4 regions of the Marinomonas sp. 63XJN7_9_ISO-PGPR-S23-217 genome follow, and region 2 is predicted to be linked to each of the others. Evidence: predicted binding sites of a transcription regulator. Region 2 holds the regulator's gene; each other region holds the start of a gene.
What was found. The regulator sigma-54, encoded in region 2, starts transcription at its own class of promoters, with help from an activator protein. The targets are predictions, from matches to a motif close to TGGCACNNNNNTTGCTNT.
Positions count from the first base shown of each region.

Region 1 (5,177 bases), 390 kb from region 2:
TTTGCACTCAAAGTGGAAGCATCGGGAATTTTGTCAGTCAGGCCTAAACCTAAGAACCAACGATAAGCGACATTAACTTGAACCTCTCTAATCAACTGACGTTCACTACGAATACCAAAAAGGTAGCCAATAAATAGCAACTTAAACATGAGAGTAGGATCGAGAGCGGGACGACCGTTATCCGCGCAATAAAAATCCTTCACAAGATCATGTAGAAAGGAAAAATCAATAATTCGATCAATCTTGCGAAGCAAGTGATCACTGGGGACGAGCTCGTCGATGGAAACAAACTCTAAAGTAGACTGGGTTTGAGGGCGTTCTTTAAGCATGCCGTTATTATAAAAAATCCCCGCCGAATGGCGAGGACTTTATCAGCAGTCTGAGGGCGCTCTTGTAAGCGCCCTTTAGATATTTGTGCTGGCAGTGATTATTCGTATAGCTGCTCGCCATGTAGAGATGTATCAAGGCCTTCGGTTTCTTCTTCTTCAGTTACTCGGATGCCCATAACCATATCAATTGCTTTAATGATGATAAAGGTCATAATCGCATCGTAAATAATGGTAAAGCCTACCCCTTTTGCCTGAATAATCACTTGGCTAAGAATACTGCCGTGTGCATTATCATTCAGGCCAGCACCGCCGAATATGGCCGCTGAGAATACGCCAGTTAGTAGTGCGCCAATAATGCCTCCTACCGCATGAACACCAAAAGCGTCCAATGAGTCATCGTAGCCAAGCATTTTTTTCAGGTAGACAGAAGACCAGAAAGTACCAAGACCTGCTGCGATACCAATTGCGAACGCACCGATTGGTCCTACAAAGCCTGATGCTGGGGTAATCGCTACAAGACCGGCAACCGCACCTGAACTCATACCGAGAAGAGTTGGTTTGCCGCGAGCTGCCCATTCAACAAACATCCAAGCCATTGCTGCAACCCCTGTTGCAATTTGTGTCACGGCCATCGCCATGCCCGCTGTACCGTCTGCTGCTAACTCAGAACCCGCGTTGAAGCCAAACCAGCCGACCCACAGAAGAGACGCACCAACCATGGTATAGACAAGGTTAACGGGAGGCATTGCTGTTTTTCCATAGCCTTTACGTTTGCCAAGTACTAGTGCTGCAACTAAACCTGCGACACCCGCATTAATGTGCACAACGGTACCGCCTGCAAAATCTTGCACGCCGTCGCCACCGAGCCAACCGCCACCCCAAACCATGTGAGCAATAGGGGAGTAAACTAACAAGGACCACAAACCCATAAACCATAGCATGGCAGAAAACTTCATTCGTTCTACAACGGCACCAATAATCAAGGCCGGTGTGATGATTGCGAAGGTCATCTGAAAGGTCATGAATACCGATTCAGGAATAGAGCCACTTAACGTTTTATAACCAATACCGTTTAGAAACAGTGCACTTAGGTTACCAATAAACGCACCATCGCCTTTAAAAGCAAGCGAGTAACCAGCGATTGACCAAATAATGGTAATCAAGCAGGTGATAGCGAAAGTCGCGGCGGCAACAGACAGTAGGTTTTTACGGCGCACCATACCGCCGTAGAAGAGGGCAACACCCGGAATAGTCATCAATAGCACCAACGCTGTTGATGCCATCATCCACGAGGTATTCCCACTATCAAGGCTAGGTGTATCAGCCATTGCTTGGGAGGGAATCATCCATAGACTAAGTAGAGATAGAGCTCCACCTATGGTCGGTATTAGTCTTTTAATGTTCATCAATATTGCCTCTGTTTTAGCTATATTTATGGTAGGGGGATGTGTTATTGATTATTAGAGAGCATCAGAGTCGGTTTCTCCGGTGCGGATCCGAATAGCCTTCTCAAGTGTCAATACAAAGATTTTGCCGTCGCCAATTTTGCCTGTATTAGCTGATTGGCAGATAACATCCATAGCCTTATCAACTAATGCGTCATCTAAGGCGACTTCAATTTTTACTTTTGGCAAAAAATCAACGACATATTCGGCGCCACGATACAATTCTGTATGCCCTTTTTGTCGTCCAAAGCCTTTGACTTCTGTTACGGTAATACCACGAACACCTATTTCGGAGAGTCCCTCACGAACTTCATCAAGTTTAAATGGCTTGATGATAGCAATAAGCAGTTTCATATATGCCTCCTGAGATTTCTTATTTTCTAACGCGACAAAGAAATGTGTTTTTATGTGACTAATTATTCCTATAGCAGACACCGTGCCATATGTGCTGTTTACATAAAAATTAAAGCAACCCATGATGTTTTCTAGGGATCAAAAGGATAAAACGTGTCAAAATAGCGCTTCATTATTTGTTTTTGCCCTAACATGGAGCGTTTTATGGAGAGGTGTTGCTCTTTTTTGGTGCTATAAATGATGGTAAATTGTCATTATTTCGTATGATTTGAGTAAAATATAAGAAAATATGAACACTTGTTCAATTTTCAATGTGTCGGTTTTTTTAGAGCAGCCGTTTATGCCTAAATTCAGAAGTAAGCACTGCTGTTTCAGGGCAGTAAATTTTATTCCCTTTACTTTACATCTTCCTTTTTCATTTTTACGTGTCCTTGATTGCGTCCATGACCATCGGAAAATAGAGTATATAGATTGATAAAAATACATAGGTTATGGTTTTGGAACGAAATGCTTCTCTGGATATTCTAAAATTAGTGATGGCTTTTATGGTGGTTGCATTACACGCTGGTTTTTTATCTCAGGTGAATGCATTAATGAGCTATTTAACGGTTCAAGGACTGTTTAGAATGGTTGTGCCCGTTTTTTTGGTGATTAATGGTTTTTTCTTCTTTTCGGTTGTTTCTACTGATAAGCATCCATCTTGGTTTAAAAGAATCGCCATTCTCTACATCCTCTGGATGACCTTATATTCTGTGTTTTGGTGGCAAACGGCCTGACGGTTCTTGGGGAAGTCTTCTACGGTTATCTGAGACCTTGATATTTGGATATTATCATCTCTGGTATTTGTCCGGTATGTTGCTGGGGGCTGGGTTGCTATAATGTTTAAGGTATGCCTCTAGTGCTTGTTTGTTGGCCTGTGTTATTGTGACATTTTTGCTCGGCGTGTTTATCCAATATGCTGCCAATTATCAGTGGTTTCATAGTGCTTATATTAATAAAATTTTGATGTTTACACCGCTTCACCGAGGGCCACTACTGCTTTCTTTTCCGTTTTTAAGCATTGGTTTTTTGATTCACAAGCACGCATTGCATCGCGCAATTTCCTTACGTTTCATTATTGTTTTAAGTGTATGTGGTGTACTCGCTTTATTGGCTGAGTCCTACGTTGATTTTTTATTAACTCATGGTCAAAAGGGGTTTGATAATTTTCTCTCTTTGATTATTGTCTGTCCGGCAATTTTTCTACTTTGTATGAAAATGACAATGCCATTTGATAGTAAAAAAATTGCTTTATATTCTTCAGCTGTTTTCTTTGTTCATTTGTTCTTCTTAAATATCCTACGCAGTGAGACCAATCTTAGTGGTATAAAACTGATGTTGTCGACAATACCACTGACACTTGTGGCCGCTTTTTTTCTGATTAGGTTAAATGCTAGATGGAAGTATCTCTTGTAAGAATTGTTCGGTTATGAAGAGAAGTTGAGTAAATTCATTTACTCAACTTCTTATTGTGACTCAGGTTATTTGTCGAATTTGACACGCTTACTAGAAGATAAGGCTTCACTCTCTGAGTTTACAAATTTGCCATTTTTATGTTCGATAAAGAACACTTCGAGATGTTGTTTCTTGGCTATTTTAGCCCCTTCGACAGGTCCAAGACATAGCATTGTGGTTGCCCAAGCATCGCTGATTCTTGGATTTGTACCGAAAACAGAGGCAGAAACCAAATCGTGAGTAACAGGGCGGCCAGTGCTTGGATTCAGAATATGTGAGTATTCTACCCCTTTATCGTCAAAGTAATGGTTATACGTTCCGGATGTATCTAGTGTGACGCCTTTTTCATCTTCGATGGTAATGATCTTATACACTTTTTGTGAACCATCTTTTTCTTTGATAGGGCGTTGAATGGCGATACGCCATTTTTTACCATCTGGTTTGTGGCCTTTGATTTTCATGTCGCCACCAAATTCAACGAGATAGTTATTGATTCCTTTCAATTCAAGTATCTTACTCAGTTTACCTATGGTGTAGCCTTCACCCATGGAAGAGAAATCCAATTGGACTAACGGGTTTGTCTTGCGAATAAGTTTATCTTTTTCGTCAACTTGGATTTTATCCAGTCCCATATCCGCTTTTGTTGCCGCTATTTCTGCGTCCGTTGGTACATGGAGAGTGTCTTTTTTAAAGCCCCATAAATCAAATAGGGGACCGATGGTTGGGTCGTAACAACCTTCTGATTTTTTATTGATGTCTTTGGCGATGTTGATCAAGTCAATAAAATCTTGGGAAGCTGGCTGCCATTTTGTTGATGGGCTGCTATTGAATTCGGAAATGTAGGAGTCTGGTCGATAAGTCGATAATTCTTTGTCGATCTGTGCCAAGGTAGTATTGAAAGAAGATTCCACCTCATCAGTTGGTACCTTCTTCTTCGACCAAAAGGTGATATGGTAAGTGGTACCTTGGGCATAGCCCTCAATATGTTGTTCTTGTGGTGGTTTGCTGCAGCCAGTTAGCAAACTGGCGGCGAAAATAATGGCGGTTAACCCAATAATAGAGGGGCACTTTGAACGATGTAGAGTTGAAGTTTGCATGAAGTTCTGTCCACAGAAAATTGGAACAGGCAGTTTACCAGTCAGCACCATGTAACTCTAGGGATATTGGGGAGTGATCATAAAGATACAAATCAGTCCCCTTTGTTACCTAACGCTTGGTACTGCTGGTATTTTTAGCTAATGTGGATTGCTACGTTTATTCCTGTGATGAGCATCTGTACCCCGATAACGGCAAGAATCAGCCCCATTAAGCGAGTGATCATAGTCAGTCCGCTTTGACTGACTAAAGAGAGTATTTTTGAGCTGAAAATAAAGCAGAAAAAAGTAATAAAACACAGAGCAAGAAAGACTGACACGGTAATAACGATTTCTTGCCAGCCACCAGCGGCAGAATAATTCATTGCGGTTGCGATGGTGCCCGGGCCTGCAAGCAGTGGCACTGCTAAAGGAGAAACAGCCTCGTCTGATTCGTTCGAGTCGTCATTATCTTCCGGGCT
Region 1 is NZ_CM149678.1:3,521,939-3,527,115, reverse strand. It holds gene AC0VYI_RS16535 (IS1182 family transposase) at 1-329, opposite strand, end outside; gene AC0VYI_RS16530 (ammonium transporter) at 428-1,735, opposite strand; gene AC0VYI_RS16525 (P-II family nitrogen regulator) at 1,790-2,128, opposite strand; gene AC0VYI_RS16520 (acyltransferase family protein) at 2,626-2,904, shown strand; gene AC0VYI_RS16515 (hypothetical protein) at 3,035-3,583, shown strand; gene AC0VYI_RS16510 (FAD:protein FMN transferase) at 3,649-4,719, opposite strand; gene AC0VYI_RS16505 (MarC family protein) at 4,854-5,177, opposite strand, start outside.
Region 1: the regulator sigma-54 is predicted to act here: its motif matches at 2,199-2,216, upstream of AC0VYI_RS16525 (P-II family nitrogen regulator).

Region 2 (5,177 bases):
TAAGCTTTTCAGACGGTATCGTATTGGTTTTCATGTTTATTATCATGATGATCATCATGCTCAAAGGCAGCAAAAACCTAGAAGAACAACTTTCCAGCGAGTTACCTGAGGATGATGGCAGCCCTGTCAGTAAATCCCTATGCATTTCATTTGTCAGCCTAGCGGTTCTGATTGGCAGCTCGAAATTACTTGTTTGGGGAGCCATTGGCATTGCTTCTGCTCTCGGTGTCAGCGACATGGTAATTGGCTTGACCATTGTGGCCGTGGGCACCAGTCTGCCAGAGCTAGCCGCCTCCATCAGCAGTGTGCGTAAGGGCCACCATGACATTGCCATTGGTAACATCTTAGGCTCAAATATGTTCAACTTGGCGACAGTGTTACCACTACCTGCGTTAATCGCACCTGGCGTAATTGATCAAACCACTTCGGGACGGGATTTCTATTGGGTTCTAGGATTAACCGTTGCCCTATCCTTGCTCATCTACGGATTTGCCAAAACCAAAAACCAAAGCATCCCACGCTGGATAGCCATTCCCTTACTCGTTTCGTACGCTGTCTATATTTTCTTCGTTAGCACTGGGGATTCTGTCTAATGATCAAAGCAAGCCACAAAAAACTACTACTAGGGGCTGGCAGCATTGTTATCATTACTCTTTTTTTCTGGGCGGGTTCATCCGATAATAAAAACTTGCTTCAGACTGATAATCTGAGCAGCACCCCCGATTATTTCATTACAAAAATACACGCTACAGAATTTGATCAAAATGGCAAACTGATAGAAACCTTGACCGCTGATAAAGGTCTACATTACAACAAGGGCGCAAAGACACTTCTCGAAAACCCAAAGGTAAAAAGAGTAGAAAAAACGGGGAACTGGGAAGCACAAGGAAAAAAAGGGATAATTGAAGATGGCAGTAGTGATATCCTACTAACAGATGATGCATCTGCCATAAAACATTACGTAGACTCACCAGACATCACACTAACAGCGGACAATATTCGCTATTTAGATAAACAACAGTCACTTACGAGTACAGGAAATGCAAAAATCCACTCAACACAAGGCGAAACAACTGCCGATGTCATTGTCACTTATATCAACACAGAAGAAGTTAAAATGACAGGATCTGTAAGAGGACAGTATGAAGCAACACATTAAGGTCTGTACTTTATTAACCAGCTTATTCATAAGCCAATGGGTAGTAGCGCTACCAGACGACACAAGCAAACCACTAAATATACAGTCCAATCAAGCCCACTTTGATCAAAAAACAGGCGAAGCCGTTTACACGGGCGACGTATTTGTAAAACAAGGTACGATTGAAATTCAAGCTCAGTATCTGAAAGTCATCACCAATCCTAAAACACGTAAATTTACCGAGCTAATCGCAACGGGCCATCCTGCCAAATTTAGCCAGCAAATCGATTGGCAAGGTAATATGATGATTAGCCGTGGCAATAAAGTTGTCTATAAGACGGCTCAGTCCAAAGTAGAAATTTTTGGAGACGGCTACCTGAATAGAATGGACGATAAAATCACTGCTGACCATATTGTGTACTACATTAACAATGGCACCTTCAGCGCCGAAAAAGAAGGATCAGGCCGAGTCTCTATGACTCTACAACCACAAACCGAAAAACAACAAGAATCCTCACAGAAAAAAGAGAACTAAATGGCTGTTTTAGAAGCAAAAAACCTCGCAAAAAGTTATAAAAAACGCCAAGTGGTTAAAGATGTGTCACTTTCTGTCGAGTCAGGTCAAGCGGTTGGCTTGCTTGGTCCTAATGGCGCGGGCAAAACAACCTGTTTCTATATGATCGTTGGCATGGTCACCAACGATGCTGGCGGCATCTTTATCGATGGTCAAGACATCACCAAGAATGCCATGCACACCCGAGCTCAAAAAGGCATAGGCTACCTCCCCCAAGAAGCCTCTATTTTTAGAAAAATGTCGGTAGAAGACAATATTTATGCCATTCTTGAAACACGAAAAGAACTTAATAAAGCTCAAAGAAAAGAACGACTAGAAAGTTTATTAAAAGAATTTCATGTCACTCACATTCGCTCTAACTTGGGTATGGCATTGTCTGGTGGTGAACGGCGCCGAGTTGAAATCGCGCGGGCACTGGCGATGAACCCCAAGTTCATATTACTTGACGAACCATTCGCTGGTGTGGATCCTATTTCAGTGGGTGATATAAAGCTCATTATCAGGCACTTACAAGAAAGTGGTATTGGGGTGTTAATTACCGACCACAACGTCAGGGAAACCCTCGACATTTGTGATAAAGCCTACATTGTTGGTAATGGTCATATCATCGCATCAGGGGATGCTGACACGGTTATCAACAACGAACAAGTGAAAAAAGTCTATTTAGGTAACGACTTCCGCTTATAACCTCTTATTTTTGCAACTCAAAGGGAGTAACATGCATAACTTGTTCCATATTTCTTACTTTCAACTTAACGATAAAAGAGTTGCTCTATGAAGCAGTCTTTGCAATTAAAGCTCGGTCAACAACTGACCATGACACCACAGCTGCAGCAAGCCATTCGTCTACTGCAACTTTCAACACTGGATCTAAAACAGGAGATCCATGAATTTTTGGAGTCTAATCCACTACTGGAAATTGACGATGAGGAATATACCTCAAGTGATACCTCATCCGCATTGAGAGAACGCGACAGTGATAACACACACTCTGCCGAGAAAAAGGCTGAGTCAAATAATAGCGAAGAAGCAAAAGTCGAATCAGAATGGACTGACAGCATTCCAGAAGAGTTATCCATTGATAGTGACTGGGATGATACCTATCAAAATTCAGCGTCTGTCAGCCACTCAAATAACTATGAAAATGATGGGGATTTTGAAAGTCGTAGCGCGCCAGAAGAAAGCATTCAAGACCATTTAATTTGGCAACTTAATCTCACGCACATGTCTGATCGGGATATTGAAATTGCTTACGCCATCATTGAATGCGTTCAGTCCGACGGATACTTGAGTATTACCCCAAATGACATTTGGGAATCATTGAGCACTGAACTTGAAGACCTTGAGCTTGATGAAGTCATTGCTGTTCAACACCGTTTACAACGCTTTGATCCGGTCGGCGTATGTTCTATTGATCTGCGTGATTGCCTGTTAGTTCAATTAGAACTTTTCCGCGATCATCCTTTGTACAAAAGTACTTATAATTTAGTAGACAATTATTTACCTCTGCTGGGTAATCGCGATTTTGCACAGTTAAGCCGGAAAACAAAATTGAAAGAAGAATCACTCAAAGAAGTGATTGAACTAATACAACAACTCAATCCACGACCAGGATCCATTATTGATGCAGACGATACGGATTATGTTATCCCCGATGTGTCTGTTAGAAAGCGTAATAACGTCTGGCAAGTTGAACTGAACAATGACGCTCTTCCACCGGTTAAGATAAATGAAACCTATTCGGCCATGGCATCAACGGCTTCCACATCAGAAGACGTCACGTATATCAAAAACTCCTTACAAGAAGCTAAATGGTTCATGAAAAGCTTGCAAAGCCGTAATGAAACCTTACTAAAAGTCACCAGCTGCATCGTAAATCGACAAATCGATTTCTTTGAGCTTGGTGAAGAAGCGATGAAACCCATGGTACTTCATGATGTCGCAGAAGAAGTAGGCATGCATGAGTCCACTATTTCCCGAGTAACCACACAAAAATACATGCATACCCCAAAAGGCATTTTTGAGCTGAAGTACTTTTTTTCCAGCCATGTCAATACCGCTTCTGGAGGGGAATGTTCTTCGACCGCTATTCGAGCTATGATTAAGAAGCTCGTTAACGAAGAGCCTGCCAAAAAACCGCTTAGCGACAACAAACTAGCCAGCATTTTAGCGGAACAGGGTATTCAGGTTGCTAGACGAACGGTGGCAAAATATCGCGAGGCGATGAATATTCCGCCTTCTAATGAACGTAAACGACTCTTCTAATACGGATACATTTCTTTATGCCTTTGAAATCTATATTGAAAGCTGAACTCGTTATCGCCAAACAGGATATTATTAGCAAGAAACGCGTACTAGAAAGCATTGCTGATGTTGCGTCAAATCGATTACATTGCGACAACGAAGCAATTTATGATGCATTATTAGGACGCGAAAAACTTGGTAGTACTGGCATAGGCAATGGTATTGCCATCCCCCATTGCCGTTTGGAAAGCGCTAACCATACAGCTCTGGTTGTGATGTCATTGCAATCCGCCATTAACTTTGACTCCGTGGATAAGCAAAACGTGGATTTAATTTTTGCTTTAATCGTGCCTCCTAGCGAATGCGATAACCACTTATCAACCCTGTCAGAAATTGCTGAGTTGGCGCAGTCTACCGAAAAACTCGATAAATTAAGAGCGGCCGAGACCAACCAAGCCCTTCTTGATGAATTAGAATCACTATTGAATTAGATTTAATATAATAAGGAAAAAGGTATGTTGGAAGAGTCGGTCACCATCATCAACAAACTTGGCCTACATGCACGAGCCGCAGGAAAACTGGTCGAAACCACTTCTCGATTTTCTTGTGATGTTACCATCGAGAAAGACGGGCGCAACGTTGATGGTAAAAGCATTATGGCAATGATGATGCTAGCTGCTGGTAAAGGCACCAACATCACCATAAAAACAAATGGAGAAGATGAAGAGGATGCCATCAAAGCGATTATTGCATTAATCAATAATCGCTTTGGAGAAGACGAATAAGGACAACAATGCCAGATAAAAATACACTCGCCCACCTACAAACGGTCACAGAGTCTTTAGAGTCTGGCGCCACACTACAGACGCGCTATTTGCTAAATGGCGCCTTACCCGCACAAGAGGTTGCTAGCCTTCTAGAATCCTCACCTCCTAAAGAACGTAAGCAACTTTGGGAACTCATTGAAGACAAAAACCAAGGCGAAGTTCTTCAGTATCTTAACGAAGACATACGCTTACAGTTTTTGGAAAACATGAGCACCCATCGAGTGGTCGCGGTATCTGAACACTTTGAAAGCGATGATTTAGCCGATTTACTGCAACATCTCCCAGACAAAGTGGTAAGCGAAGTACTCTTATCCATGTCCCCTCAGGATAGACTAAGAGTTGAAGCCTTATTAAGCTACTCGGAAGACTCCGCCGGTGGCTTAATGAACACGGA
Region 2 is NZ_CM149678.1:3,136,267-3,141,443, forward strand. It holds gene AC0VYI_RS14675 (calcium/sodium antiporter) at 1-593, shown strand, start outside; gene lptC (LPS export ABC transporter periplasmic protein LptC) at 593-1,159, shown strand; gene lptA (lipopolysaccharide transport periplasmic protein LptA) at 1,143-1,673, shown strand; gene lptB (LPS export ABC transporter ATP-binding protein) at 1,674-2,399, shown strand; gene AC0VYI_RS14695 (RNA polymerase factor sigma-54) at 2,487-3,977, shown strand; gene AC0VYI_RS14700 (PTS sugar transporter subunit IIA) at 3,995-4,447, shown strand; gene AC0VYI_RS14705 (HPr family phosphocarrier protein) at 4,472-4,741, shown strand; gene mgtE (magnesium transporter) at 4,750-5,177, shown strand, end outside.

Region 3 (5,177 bases), 2.5 Mb from region 2:
CAGACGCATAAATAACAGGGAAATCTAGTTGATCTTCAGTTGCACCAAGGCTGTCGAACAAATCAAACACTTGATCCATAACCCAATCAGGACGAGCACCAGGACGGTCAATTTTGTTAATAACAACAATTGGACGAAGACCACGTTCGAACGCTTTTGAAGTAACGAAGCGGGTTTGTGGCATTGGACCATCAACCGCGTCAACCAACAACAACACAGAGTCCACCATCGACAATACACGCTCTACTTCACCACCGAAGTCGGCGTGTCCAGGTGTATCTACGATATTGATACGGTAATCGTTCCACATAATTGACGTATTTTTCGCCAAAATGGTAATACCACGTTCTTTCTCTTGATCATTGGAGTCCATGATTCGTTCTGAACCAAGGTCTTTACGATCGAGCGTACCAGATTGACTTAGAAGTTGGTCAACCAAAGTTGTTTTACCATGGTCAACGTGGGCGATAATAGCTACGTTACGTAACTTTCTGATATCATTAGACATTTATAGTTCTCTGCATTTAGCGTAAGCAAGAAGATACACCGCCGCTTGGCTTGGGCTATTATGCTATTCAAGCGCGTCGGATCTTGGTGCGGGGTAAAATTCGCGCAATTGTACCCTTATATTGATCAATATCCCATTAAAGAGACAAAAAAAGTCACAATAATTAATCGAGGCCAATCTGCGCGCAATAAAATACTCGTTTCTAAGACACAATCCGTGTGAAATAAAAATTAATTCTATCTCAAACCTATTGTGACCATTTTGCATCACTTTTATGTCAGTGTGATTACTGTTTATTCAGCCCCTGCAATTTATCAAATAAGCAGGACAAAATACCTATTGGAGGCTCATTGATATAAATACTAGACAGCCCATTGCTGGGCTAATCTCATATTAAGAGGGAGTTAAGGCAAATAAATACCTACGTTAGTTCGACCTTTACCCAACAAATAAGACGCATGGATACGACTCATGACACCTTTACCACAATATAACAGGTGCATTGTCTCTTGGTCTAAATCATGCCAGCTAGACTCTAACGCAAAAAAAGGAATCACTTTAACCGGACGACCACTGACTTTCAAAGGACGCTTCGCCGCTTCATCCGGATGACGAATATCCACTATTACTTCATCGCCGACAGGCATACGGACGACTGGAACCTCGCCTTGATATTGTTTTGCTACATCATCCATTACATTTTGGATAGACATAACTTGAGCCTCTTCCACCGCTTTTTCCAGCACCGCAAAATCAAATTTACTTTCTTCGCGTTCTACTCGGTGCATACGGGCACGAGTAGTCGGGTTGACGGAAATCACACCACAGAATTCTGGCATACTGGCCGCAAAAGGCGCGGTGCCAATCTCAATGGCTTTATCGATAATAGCCTGTTTATTAGTGGTAATCAGCGGACGAAGCACCAATTCGTCTGTCACTTGATCGATGACTTTCAAATTTATTAATGTTTGACTAGAGACTTGCGCGACACTCTCGCCGGTTACCAGCGCTTTCGCCCCTACACCTTCCATTACCTTAGAAGCCGCTCTTAGCATCATACGCTTGAGGATAACCCCCATTTCAGCATTATCAACCTTGGTCAGTATCTCCCCCACCACTACTTCAAAAGGTACCGTTACAAATTTAACATTAAGACCGGAGCCGTACTTCTCCCAAATAAAGTTAGAGACTTGTTTCACACCAATTTCGTGGGCATCGCCACCTAGGTTGAAAAAGCAAAAGTGCGTTTTTAGACCTCGACTCATTGTCATAAAAGAACTGACAGTGGAATCATATCCCCCAGACATAAGAGACAATACTGAGTCCTGGGAACCCAATGGGTATCCACCCAAGCCCTCTACACGCTGTTCAATTATCCACACGCGCTGATCACGAATATCGATAGGCACCAGTACTTCAGGGTTTTTCAAACGCACCGCTAAGGCGCCGCTACGCGCTTTTAAACAGCCGCCAATGTAACGCTCAGCCTCGACCGAAGTAAAATCATGGTGACCAACTCGTTTGACTCGAACAGCAAAAACAGCATCTTTTAACATTTCGCCATAAGACACCATGGCTTCTTCCACAATGTCATCTAGATCTGTAAATGAAAACTCACGAACAAACTGAAAATGCGCGATACCAGCAATATTAGACAGAGCTGTGGTGAAATCCTCACGTAGCTCATCCTTTTCAGAAAGCACCTCGATGAAATCCCAATTACCCGCCACAACAACATCAGCATCATGCTTTTTAAGAACCAACCTCATATTATGACGAAGTTGCTTTACAAACGCCTTTCTCACTGGACGACTTTTGATAGTGATTTCAGGGAAGAACTTAACAATAAATTTCATAGGAATTGCAACGCATACCAGATGGTTAAAAAAGGCGCACAGTATAATAAAAGAAGACGAGAACGAAAACCGACATTTTTGCACCAATATAAAGCATACGCAGGTTTTATTGCCCTTTATTGGTTCATTTATTTATTGTATTGTCTTTTAGCTGGCCACAGAAGTGTGCGTTTTTTATGAGTTTTTTTTTAAGGCAATGTTTTAAAAGGTTTTTTTATAATGCCCAACATTCTGGCATAAGTTATGCTTTATATTGGGACATTGTGCTTACGGCTGGCACGCTTTTTCACAAAGTCGAATACTTTTTGTTTAAATTAAAATTGGAGAACAACTATGTCAAACAAGACCCTTGCTTTGATTGCTGAGCACGACGCGAAGTGGGTTGACCTTCGCTTTACTGACTTCCGCGGTAAAGAGCAGCATGTGTCTATTCCAGCATCTTCTGTCGACGAAGAGTTTTTTGAAAACGGTCAAATGTTTGATGGTTCATCCATTGCAGGCTGGAAAGGCATCAACGAATCAGACATGATCATGATGCCACAAGACGATACAGCCCTAATTGATCCTTTTACAGAAGAAGCAACTGTCATTGTTCGCTGTAACATTATCGAACCTTCTACAATGCAAGGTTATGACCGTGACCCTCGTTCTGTTGCACTACGCGCCGAAGAGTTTCTAAAATCTACTGGCCTTGGCGATACTGCTTTCTTTGGTCCAGAGCCAGAGTTCTTTGTATTTGATGATGTTCGCTGGAAAGCAGACATGTCTGGTTGTTCTGTAGAAATCAATGCAGAAGAAGCCGCTTGGGCATCTAACAAGAAATTCGAAGGCGGCAACATGGGTCACCGCCCTACAGTGAAAGGCGGCTACTTCCCTGTTCCACCTGTTGATTCTCACCATGACCTACGTGGTGCAATGTGTGGCGCAATGGAATCCATGGGCCTAGCTATTGAGGTTCACCACCACGAAGTAGCGACGGCTGGTCAAAACGAAATCGGTGTTAAATTCAACACCATGGTTAAAAAAGCAGACGAAGTACAAATCCTTAAGTACTGCGTACATAACGTTGCTCACGCATACGGCAAAACAGCGACTTTCATGCCTAAACCAATCGTTGGCGATAACGGTTCTGGTATGCACGTTCACCAATCTTTCTGGAAAGATGGCGTTAACCAATTCGCAGGTGACCAATACGCTGGCCTTTCTGAAACTGCTCTTTACTACATCGGCGGTATCATCAAGCACGCTAAAGCCTTGAATGCGTTTACTAACGCCTCTACTAACTCTTACAAGCGTCTTGTTCCAGGCTTCGAAGCCCCAGTTATGCTAGCTTACTCAGCTCGTAACCGTTCTGCTTCTATCCGTATTCCATACGTTGCTAGCCCTAAAGGTAAGCGTATCGAAGCTCGCTTCCCTGATCCAACCGCTAACCCATACCTAGCCTTCGCAGCTATGTTGATGGCAGGCCTTGACGGTGTGAAAAACAAAATTCACCCTGGCGATGCTGCCGATAAAGACTTGTATGACCTTCCAGCAGAAGAAGCTTTGGCGATCCCACAAGTTTGTAGCAGCCTAGAAGAAGCTCTACGCAATCTAGACGAAGACCGCGAGTTCCTAACTCAAGGTGGCGTATTCTCTGACGACATGATCGATGCCTATATCGACCTTAAGAAACAAGAAGCGCTTCGTGTATCAATGACTACGCACCCAGTTGAGTTCGAACTTTACTACAGCGTATAAGCATTGTAGCCAATAAAAAGTCAGTATTTTTAGTAAAAAGCCTCGCCTTATATCGGGGCTTTTTTTTGCGCTAAAATAAATCAAACAACCTTAATAGCACCAAAACAGTGCAATTAGATAGACTCTATCCAGCAAACCCCGTATAAACAGGCCTTATTGATTTGCCCAATGTTGGTTCGTATTTTGCACATAATAAGATTCAATAGAGAGGCACCCAAGTGTATAGCTTATTAATAGACCACTTATCGACCGCCGTGGTTCAAGTTAACCGCGAGCTCGGGATTGAATATTTAAATCCGGCAGCCGAAATGCTGTTGGCAGTTAGTCGCCGACGTATTTACGGCCAAGATATCGGAGCAGCTTTTCGTGAAAACGAAGAAAGCATTGCTTCTTTGTATGCCGCCATCGAGTCAGGCCATCCTTTCACAAAGCGGGATGCCGAAGTCGAACGCGCTAATGGAAAAAAATTGTTCTGTGATTACACAGTGACGCCAATTACCGGCACCATGAATACTACGGACAGTCTACTGATTGAGTTTTACCCTCGGGATCGCATGAAGCGCATCTCCCAAGAAGACGAGCTGATTGCGAACCACCAATCAAGTAAAGAATTAGTGCGTGGCTTAGCCCACGAGATAAAAAACCCACTCGGTGGTATTCGTGGAGCAGCACAATTGATCAGTCGAGCCTTTACCGATGAAGCGCTAAAAGACTATACGCAAGTCATTATTGAAGAATCTGATAGGCTTAGGGACTTAGTGGATCGTTTGCTCGGACCACGTCAGCTGCCCCAAAAAGCACCATTGAATATTCACCGAGTATTGGAGCGAATTAAACAACTTATCTTGGTGGAAGCAGATGGTCAGATTGAGTTGATTCGTGACTATGACCCGAGTATTCCCGATATCATTGGTGATGAATCCCAATTGATTCAAGCCATGCTCAATGTCACTCGTAACGCCATGCAAGTTCTTTTAGAGCAAGAAGAAAACCAACATAAAGAAATTAAGATAGTCACTCGCGCCCTTCGTCAATTTACGATCGGAGCCAAGCGTCATCGCCTCGTCTGTAAA
Region 3 is NZ_CM149678.1:660,695-665,871, reverse strand. It holds gene typA (translational GTPase TypA) at 1-508, opposite strand, end outside; gene thiI (tRNA uracil 4-sulfurtransferase ThiI) at 913-2,364, opposite strand; gene glnA (glutamate--ammonia ligase) at 2,698-4,104, shown strand; gene glnL (nitrogen regulation protein NR(II)) at 4,323-5,177, shown strand, end outside.
Region 3: the regulator sigma-54 is predicted to act here: its motif matches at 2,597-2,614, upstream of glnA (glutamate--ammonia ligase).

Region 4 (5,177 bases), 1.4 Mb from region 2:
TTAGATAATACCGCTAAACCTATGGGTTCAGGTGGTAGAACGTTATTCGCCCTACAAATGGAAACTTGGTTCTAGTTCTAATAGGAAAATGGACACATAAGCGAATGTCGGTGTACGGAAGCACGGTTAAAAAGCAACACAAAACTTATAATGATGATGACAATGAAAAAGCTCTTACTGAAAAGTAGGGGCTTTTTTTGTCCCATTTATTGCATTTGCATGTCTCTCTTAACGTTTTCTTTTAGAGGTATAGGCCGAGGAGTGGAGCATGTTGTTGAGGTTCGTTTGAGCAGATCATGGTCTCAAATTTGTGTATGATGGTGCTTGCTACAGAGGAAGTCTCCTGTGTTAGGATAGATTTTTCTGGTAACGCGTTATATGCCTTTATTTTTTAAGAGATTTTCATGCACTCACAACCACTAAAAGGGTCGAATTTAACGACGGTAAAAGGGATTAACTCGCGCTTAATACTGCACTTGATGCGAGTGCATAAAACCTTGACGAAGGCAGAAGCCACCAGAATGACAGGGCTGTCAGCGAATGCCATTTCGATGATTTTTCGGGCATTGGAAAAAGAAGGGTTTTTATTAAAAGGTAATCTTATTCGAGGCAAACGAGGCCAGCCATCGACAGAGATTCGTTTAAATCCAGACGTCCGGCATTATATTGGTTTTAAAGTGGGGCGGCGTTCTTTTGATCTTGTTCTTATCAATTTTATTGGTGACATTAAAGCCAGAATAGTGAGCTACCATCGCTATCCTACGCCGAGTAATACTCTTAGATTTATCGAAGAGAACTTATCGACACTTTTATCAGAGGCGCAGCTACTGCATGAGGATATTAGTGCGTTTAATATTGCCTGTCCCTTTGAGTTATGGAATTGGGCATCGGACTTTGATGCGCCATTACAAGAAATGGAAACTTGGCGTGATTTTGATCTAAAAGAGTCGATCAAAGAGATTGTGGAATGGCCTGTTTCTATTGAAAACGATGGGACAGCGGCCTCCAGAGCAGAACTTCTTTTTGGTCCAGATTTAAAAGCTCAAGATCTTGTGTATTTTTTTGTTGGCACTTTTATTGGTGGTGGCGTGGTCTTAAATGGAAGTGTTTTCCCAGGATTACGAGGCGGAGCCGGCGGATTTGGCCCGTTACGTGTACCGGATGAGCGTGGTGGTGAGCGCTTAGTTGATCACGCATCCCTTGTGACGTTAGAACACATGATGACAGAGCAAACATTGCCCATAGCGCAAGATATTTATTTAGAAGCGTTTGATTGGTCACAAGGGGAAGAAGCGGTGAGTGCTTGGTTAAAACGCGCTGGCCGTAGCTTAGGCCACGCTATTGTTTCAACCTTGGCTGTGATTGATTTTGAAACGGTTGTCATTGATGGCGCTTTTCCTGCGACGATTCGGGAGAGGCTTATTCGGGAAATAGAAGCACAATTGGATAAGCTGGATTTACAAGGTATTGTGAGACCGGTTATCAATGCCGGGCATTTTGCTCATGTTGCTCGTGCTTTAGGAGCGGCGGGTTATCAAATTTCAACAGAGTTTATGATTAATCAAAATACTCTGCTACGAGAGTCCCCCACCACATTCTTAAATGACTAAGTTCTTAAGTGATTAAGCCGCAGGTCAACTAAAGATTATTCATAGAGCGTCAGGTCTGCTGGGAGACTGGCGTTAAGCACCAGTTTTGCGTTGATCAAGTCATTATCATGGGTTTTCTTTAGCGCATCTCCTAAAGAATAACCAAGACCAAGCCATCTTGATTTTAATCTTTCTTCTAAGATACTTAAGGAAGACCGTAAAAATACAGTCATATCAAATAGCTGTGCAATGTCTCTCCATTCTGGCGCATCCAGTAGCAGGTAATTGCCTTCAACAATGATGATATCAACCTCTTTCTTAAGTAGCCCAGCATCAATAAAAGAGCGATCCAGCTTTCTAAAAAAAATAGGGTAGCGAATATCTCCTTCTGCTTTTTTCACATTCGTCAGTAAATGGCTTAAGCCATTGACATCAAAGGTTTCAGGAGATCCTTTGCGAGGGAGTAAATGACGCTGAATCAGAATCTCATTGTCATAATGAAAGCCATCCATGGGCAATAAAGCGGATGTATTTCTGTCTATCGATTGGTTATTTAATGCTGAGACAACGGATTCTGCAAGCGTTGACTTTCCGGAACCTGGAGGCCCAGCAATGCCTATCAAAATGCGCTGTTGGTTTTGATGTTTTTGATAAATGAGCTTTAGAATGCTCTCTACATTGTCTTTTAAGGTATCCATCAACGAGTTTAACCTTGGTCAAAAGGGCTTGGGTTTTCAAACAGGTGATATGCTCACCCTGTATTCAACATGGTTTGTTGCGTAACGCATCAATTTGGTAAAAAAATTAGGGCAGTGATGCCGACTAATTGCAGTTTTTGTAAGGTAAAAGTTAAGTTGTAGGGCGAGAAAAAGTTCGAATCTAACGGTATGCCAGCAATCAATAGGAAGAATAAAAGAAGAGCTGTGAGAACTTTTGATCTTTTTGCGACTAACTCTCGCACTATTATAAAAAGTGGGTGGTTATTTGTCCTGAGAGTTAAATGGCTCTTAATTCGTTGGCGAATAGCAAACACATTATCGGCCATCAAGGTTTCTGCTATGGCTGTCATCGTTCCGGCTTTCGTTTTCATCATTATTTTCCTCCGGTTTTAAGCACTACAGATCGCGTGACTTTTCTGATCAAAATGGAATCATGCATCCGTCGGGACCTCTTGGGCAGATCAAAAATAGTACAAGAGTATTAATACTGTCAATAATTAATTTTAAATGAATTAATTAATTTTTGCTCTATCGCAGTGCGTTTTTTGCTCTATGACCCAAGATGTTTCATTCTTTCTATGCATATTTTTTGACGTTTGAGGCCGCTATTCTTCATTAATCCTGTTAAAACAAGAGGATTGCGCAATTGGCACACTATCTGCTTTATGTAAGTCAAGTTCGTACCCTTGGGAAGTCGAGCTTCACAATTTGATGTAATAGAAGGCTAGGGTTCCGGCTATATAGAAAAATATAGTGACTGGTCCGAGAGCATTCGACCTTGTCAGTTTCAAGGTTACACGGCGGGACAAAAGCCCGGGAGACCACATGGCGATATTTGCCAAGGGTACTCCGTGTGTAATGTAAAAACTGAAAAGGTGACCGCTATGCAATACTCCGCGAAAAAGTTAACCGTTCTGCTTTGTTCTATTCTACTGTCTGCCAATGTCTTGGCAAAAGACCACTTCAAAGTCTGTTGGTCCATTTATGCGGGTTGGATGCCTTGGGCTTATGCTCAAGAGTCCGGCATTATCAAAAAATGGGGCGACAAATACGGTATCGATATCGATGTCGTACAAATCAATGACTATGTTGAATCCATGAACCAATATACCGCAGGTCAATTTGATGGCTGTACTATGGCGAACATGGATGCCTTGACGATTCCCGCTGCCAGTGGCGTAGACAGTACGGCATTGATTGTCGGTGATTACTCCAATGGTAATGATGCGGTTATCTTGAAAGGCAAAAAGCATCTAAAAGACATTAAAGGCCAAAACGTCAACTTGGTTCAATTTAGTGTGTCTCACTATTTGCTTGCCCGCGCCTTAGCTTCGGTGGGAATGAGCGAAAAAGACGTGAACGTGGTGAACACCTCTGATGCAGACATGGCATCGGTGTTTGGCACCAGTGACGTAACGGCCGCTGTGACATGGAACCCCATTGTCAGTGAGATTCTACAAATGCCGAACACCTATGATGTGTTTGACTCTTCTCAAATCCCAGGCGAAATCCTAGACACCATGGTCGTCAATACCAAAACCCTTAAAGAGAACCCTAATTTTGGTAAAGCCCTTGTTGGTGCCTGGTATGAAATCATGGGCTTGATGCAAGGTAACAGCGCGAAAGCCAAAGAAGTTCGTACAGACATGGCCGAGGCAGCGGAAACAAACCTTGCTGGTTACGATGCGCAATTGGCAAAAACCCACATGTTCTATACGCCACAATCAGCTCTTAAGTTGGTCGATAGTAAACAACTCTACGCCACCATGAAGCACGTTGCTGAATTCTCGTTTGCGCACGGTTTATTAGGTGATGGGGCGCCAAGTGCAGGGGCGGTTGGTATTCAAATGCCGGCTGGCGTATTTGGCGATAAAAACAATATCAAACTGCGCTTTGACCCTACCTATATGCAAATGGCTGCCGACGGAAAACTGTAACTCACCTGACAAACGCATTCTCTGGAGGTCTGGCTTCCCTTGGTTTTCATTGAGAAAACTAAGGGAAGAAGATCGAAGAGAGTGGTCATGGGACTCAACATGAAAAAAATGATTAATTTAAAACCAAGCAGAACCAGTGCGATTATTATCGGCCTACTGCCTTTTGTTCTGTTATTGGTGATCTATATGGTGAGCTCGGATGCCCGCTTAGCGATCAACCCCAGTGATAAAATGCTGCCTGCGTTCAGTCAAATGGGCGATGCGATCTACCGTATGGCGTTTGAGCCCAGTCGTCGGACGGGGGACTATGTGTTCTGGCAGGATACGTTGAGCAGTCTGGGGCGTTTAGGGGCGGGGGTGCTGATTGCGGCGTTGCTGGGATTGGTTATAGGTTTATTAACGGGCGCCTTACCTGTGGTGAATGCCAGTTTTTCCCCTTTGCTGACCGTGATTTCATTGGTGCCGCCTTTGGCGTTGTTGCCGATTTTATTCATTGTTGTGGGATTAGGGGAGGCCTCGAAAATCACCCTGATTGCCATCGGGATTACCCCGTTTATCGCTCGGGATATTCAGCGGCGAACACAGGAAATTCCGACAGAACAGCTGGTGAAAGCACAAACACTTGGAGCAAGCACCAGCCAAATTTTAATTCGCGTGTTGTTACCGCAAATCATGCCGAAACTGATTGATGCGATACGCTTGTCATTGGGCTCGGGCTGGCTGTTTTTAATCGCCGCAGAAGCCATCTCTTCCACTGATGGCCTCGGCTATCGCATTTTCTTAGTACGTCGCTATCTTGCCATGGACATCATTTTGCCTTATGTGGCGTGGATTACTCTACTGGCATTCTTGATTGACTTCTTATTGGCGCGATTGAATCGACGACTCTTTCCTTGGAGTCTGGAGGGGGGCGCATGAGTCAATCTATTCAG
Region 4 is NZ_CM149678.1:1,687,721-1,692,897, forward strand. It holds gene AC0VYI_RS07885 (carbohydrate porin) at 1-75, shown strand, start outside; gene AC0VYI_RS07890 (ROK family protein) at 405-1,610, shown strand; gene AC0VYI_RS07895 (AAA family ATPase) at 1,646-2,287, opposite strand; gene AC0VYI_RS07900 (hypothetical protein) at 2,377-2,682, opposite strand; guanidine-I (ykkC/yxkD leader) riboswitch at 3,022-3,130, shown strand; gene AC0VYI_RS07905 (putative urea ABC transporter substrate-binding protein) at 3,193-4,245, shown strand; gene AC0VYI_RS07910 (ABC transporter permease) at 4,345-5,163, shown strand; gene AC0VYI_RS07915 (ABC transporter ATP-binding protein) at 5,160-5,177, shown strand, end outside.
Region 4: the regulator sigma-54 is predicted to act here: its motif matches at 2,956-2,973, upstream of AC0VYI_RS07905 (putative urea ABC transporter substrate-binding protein).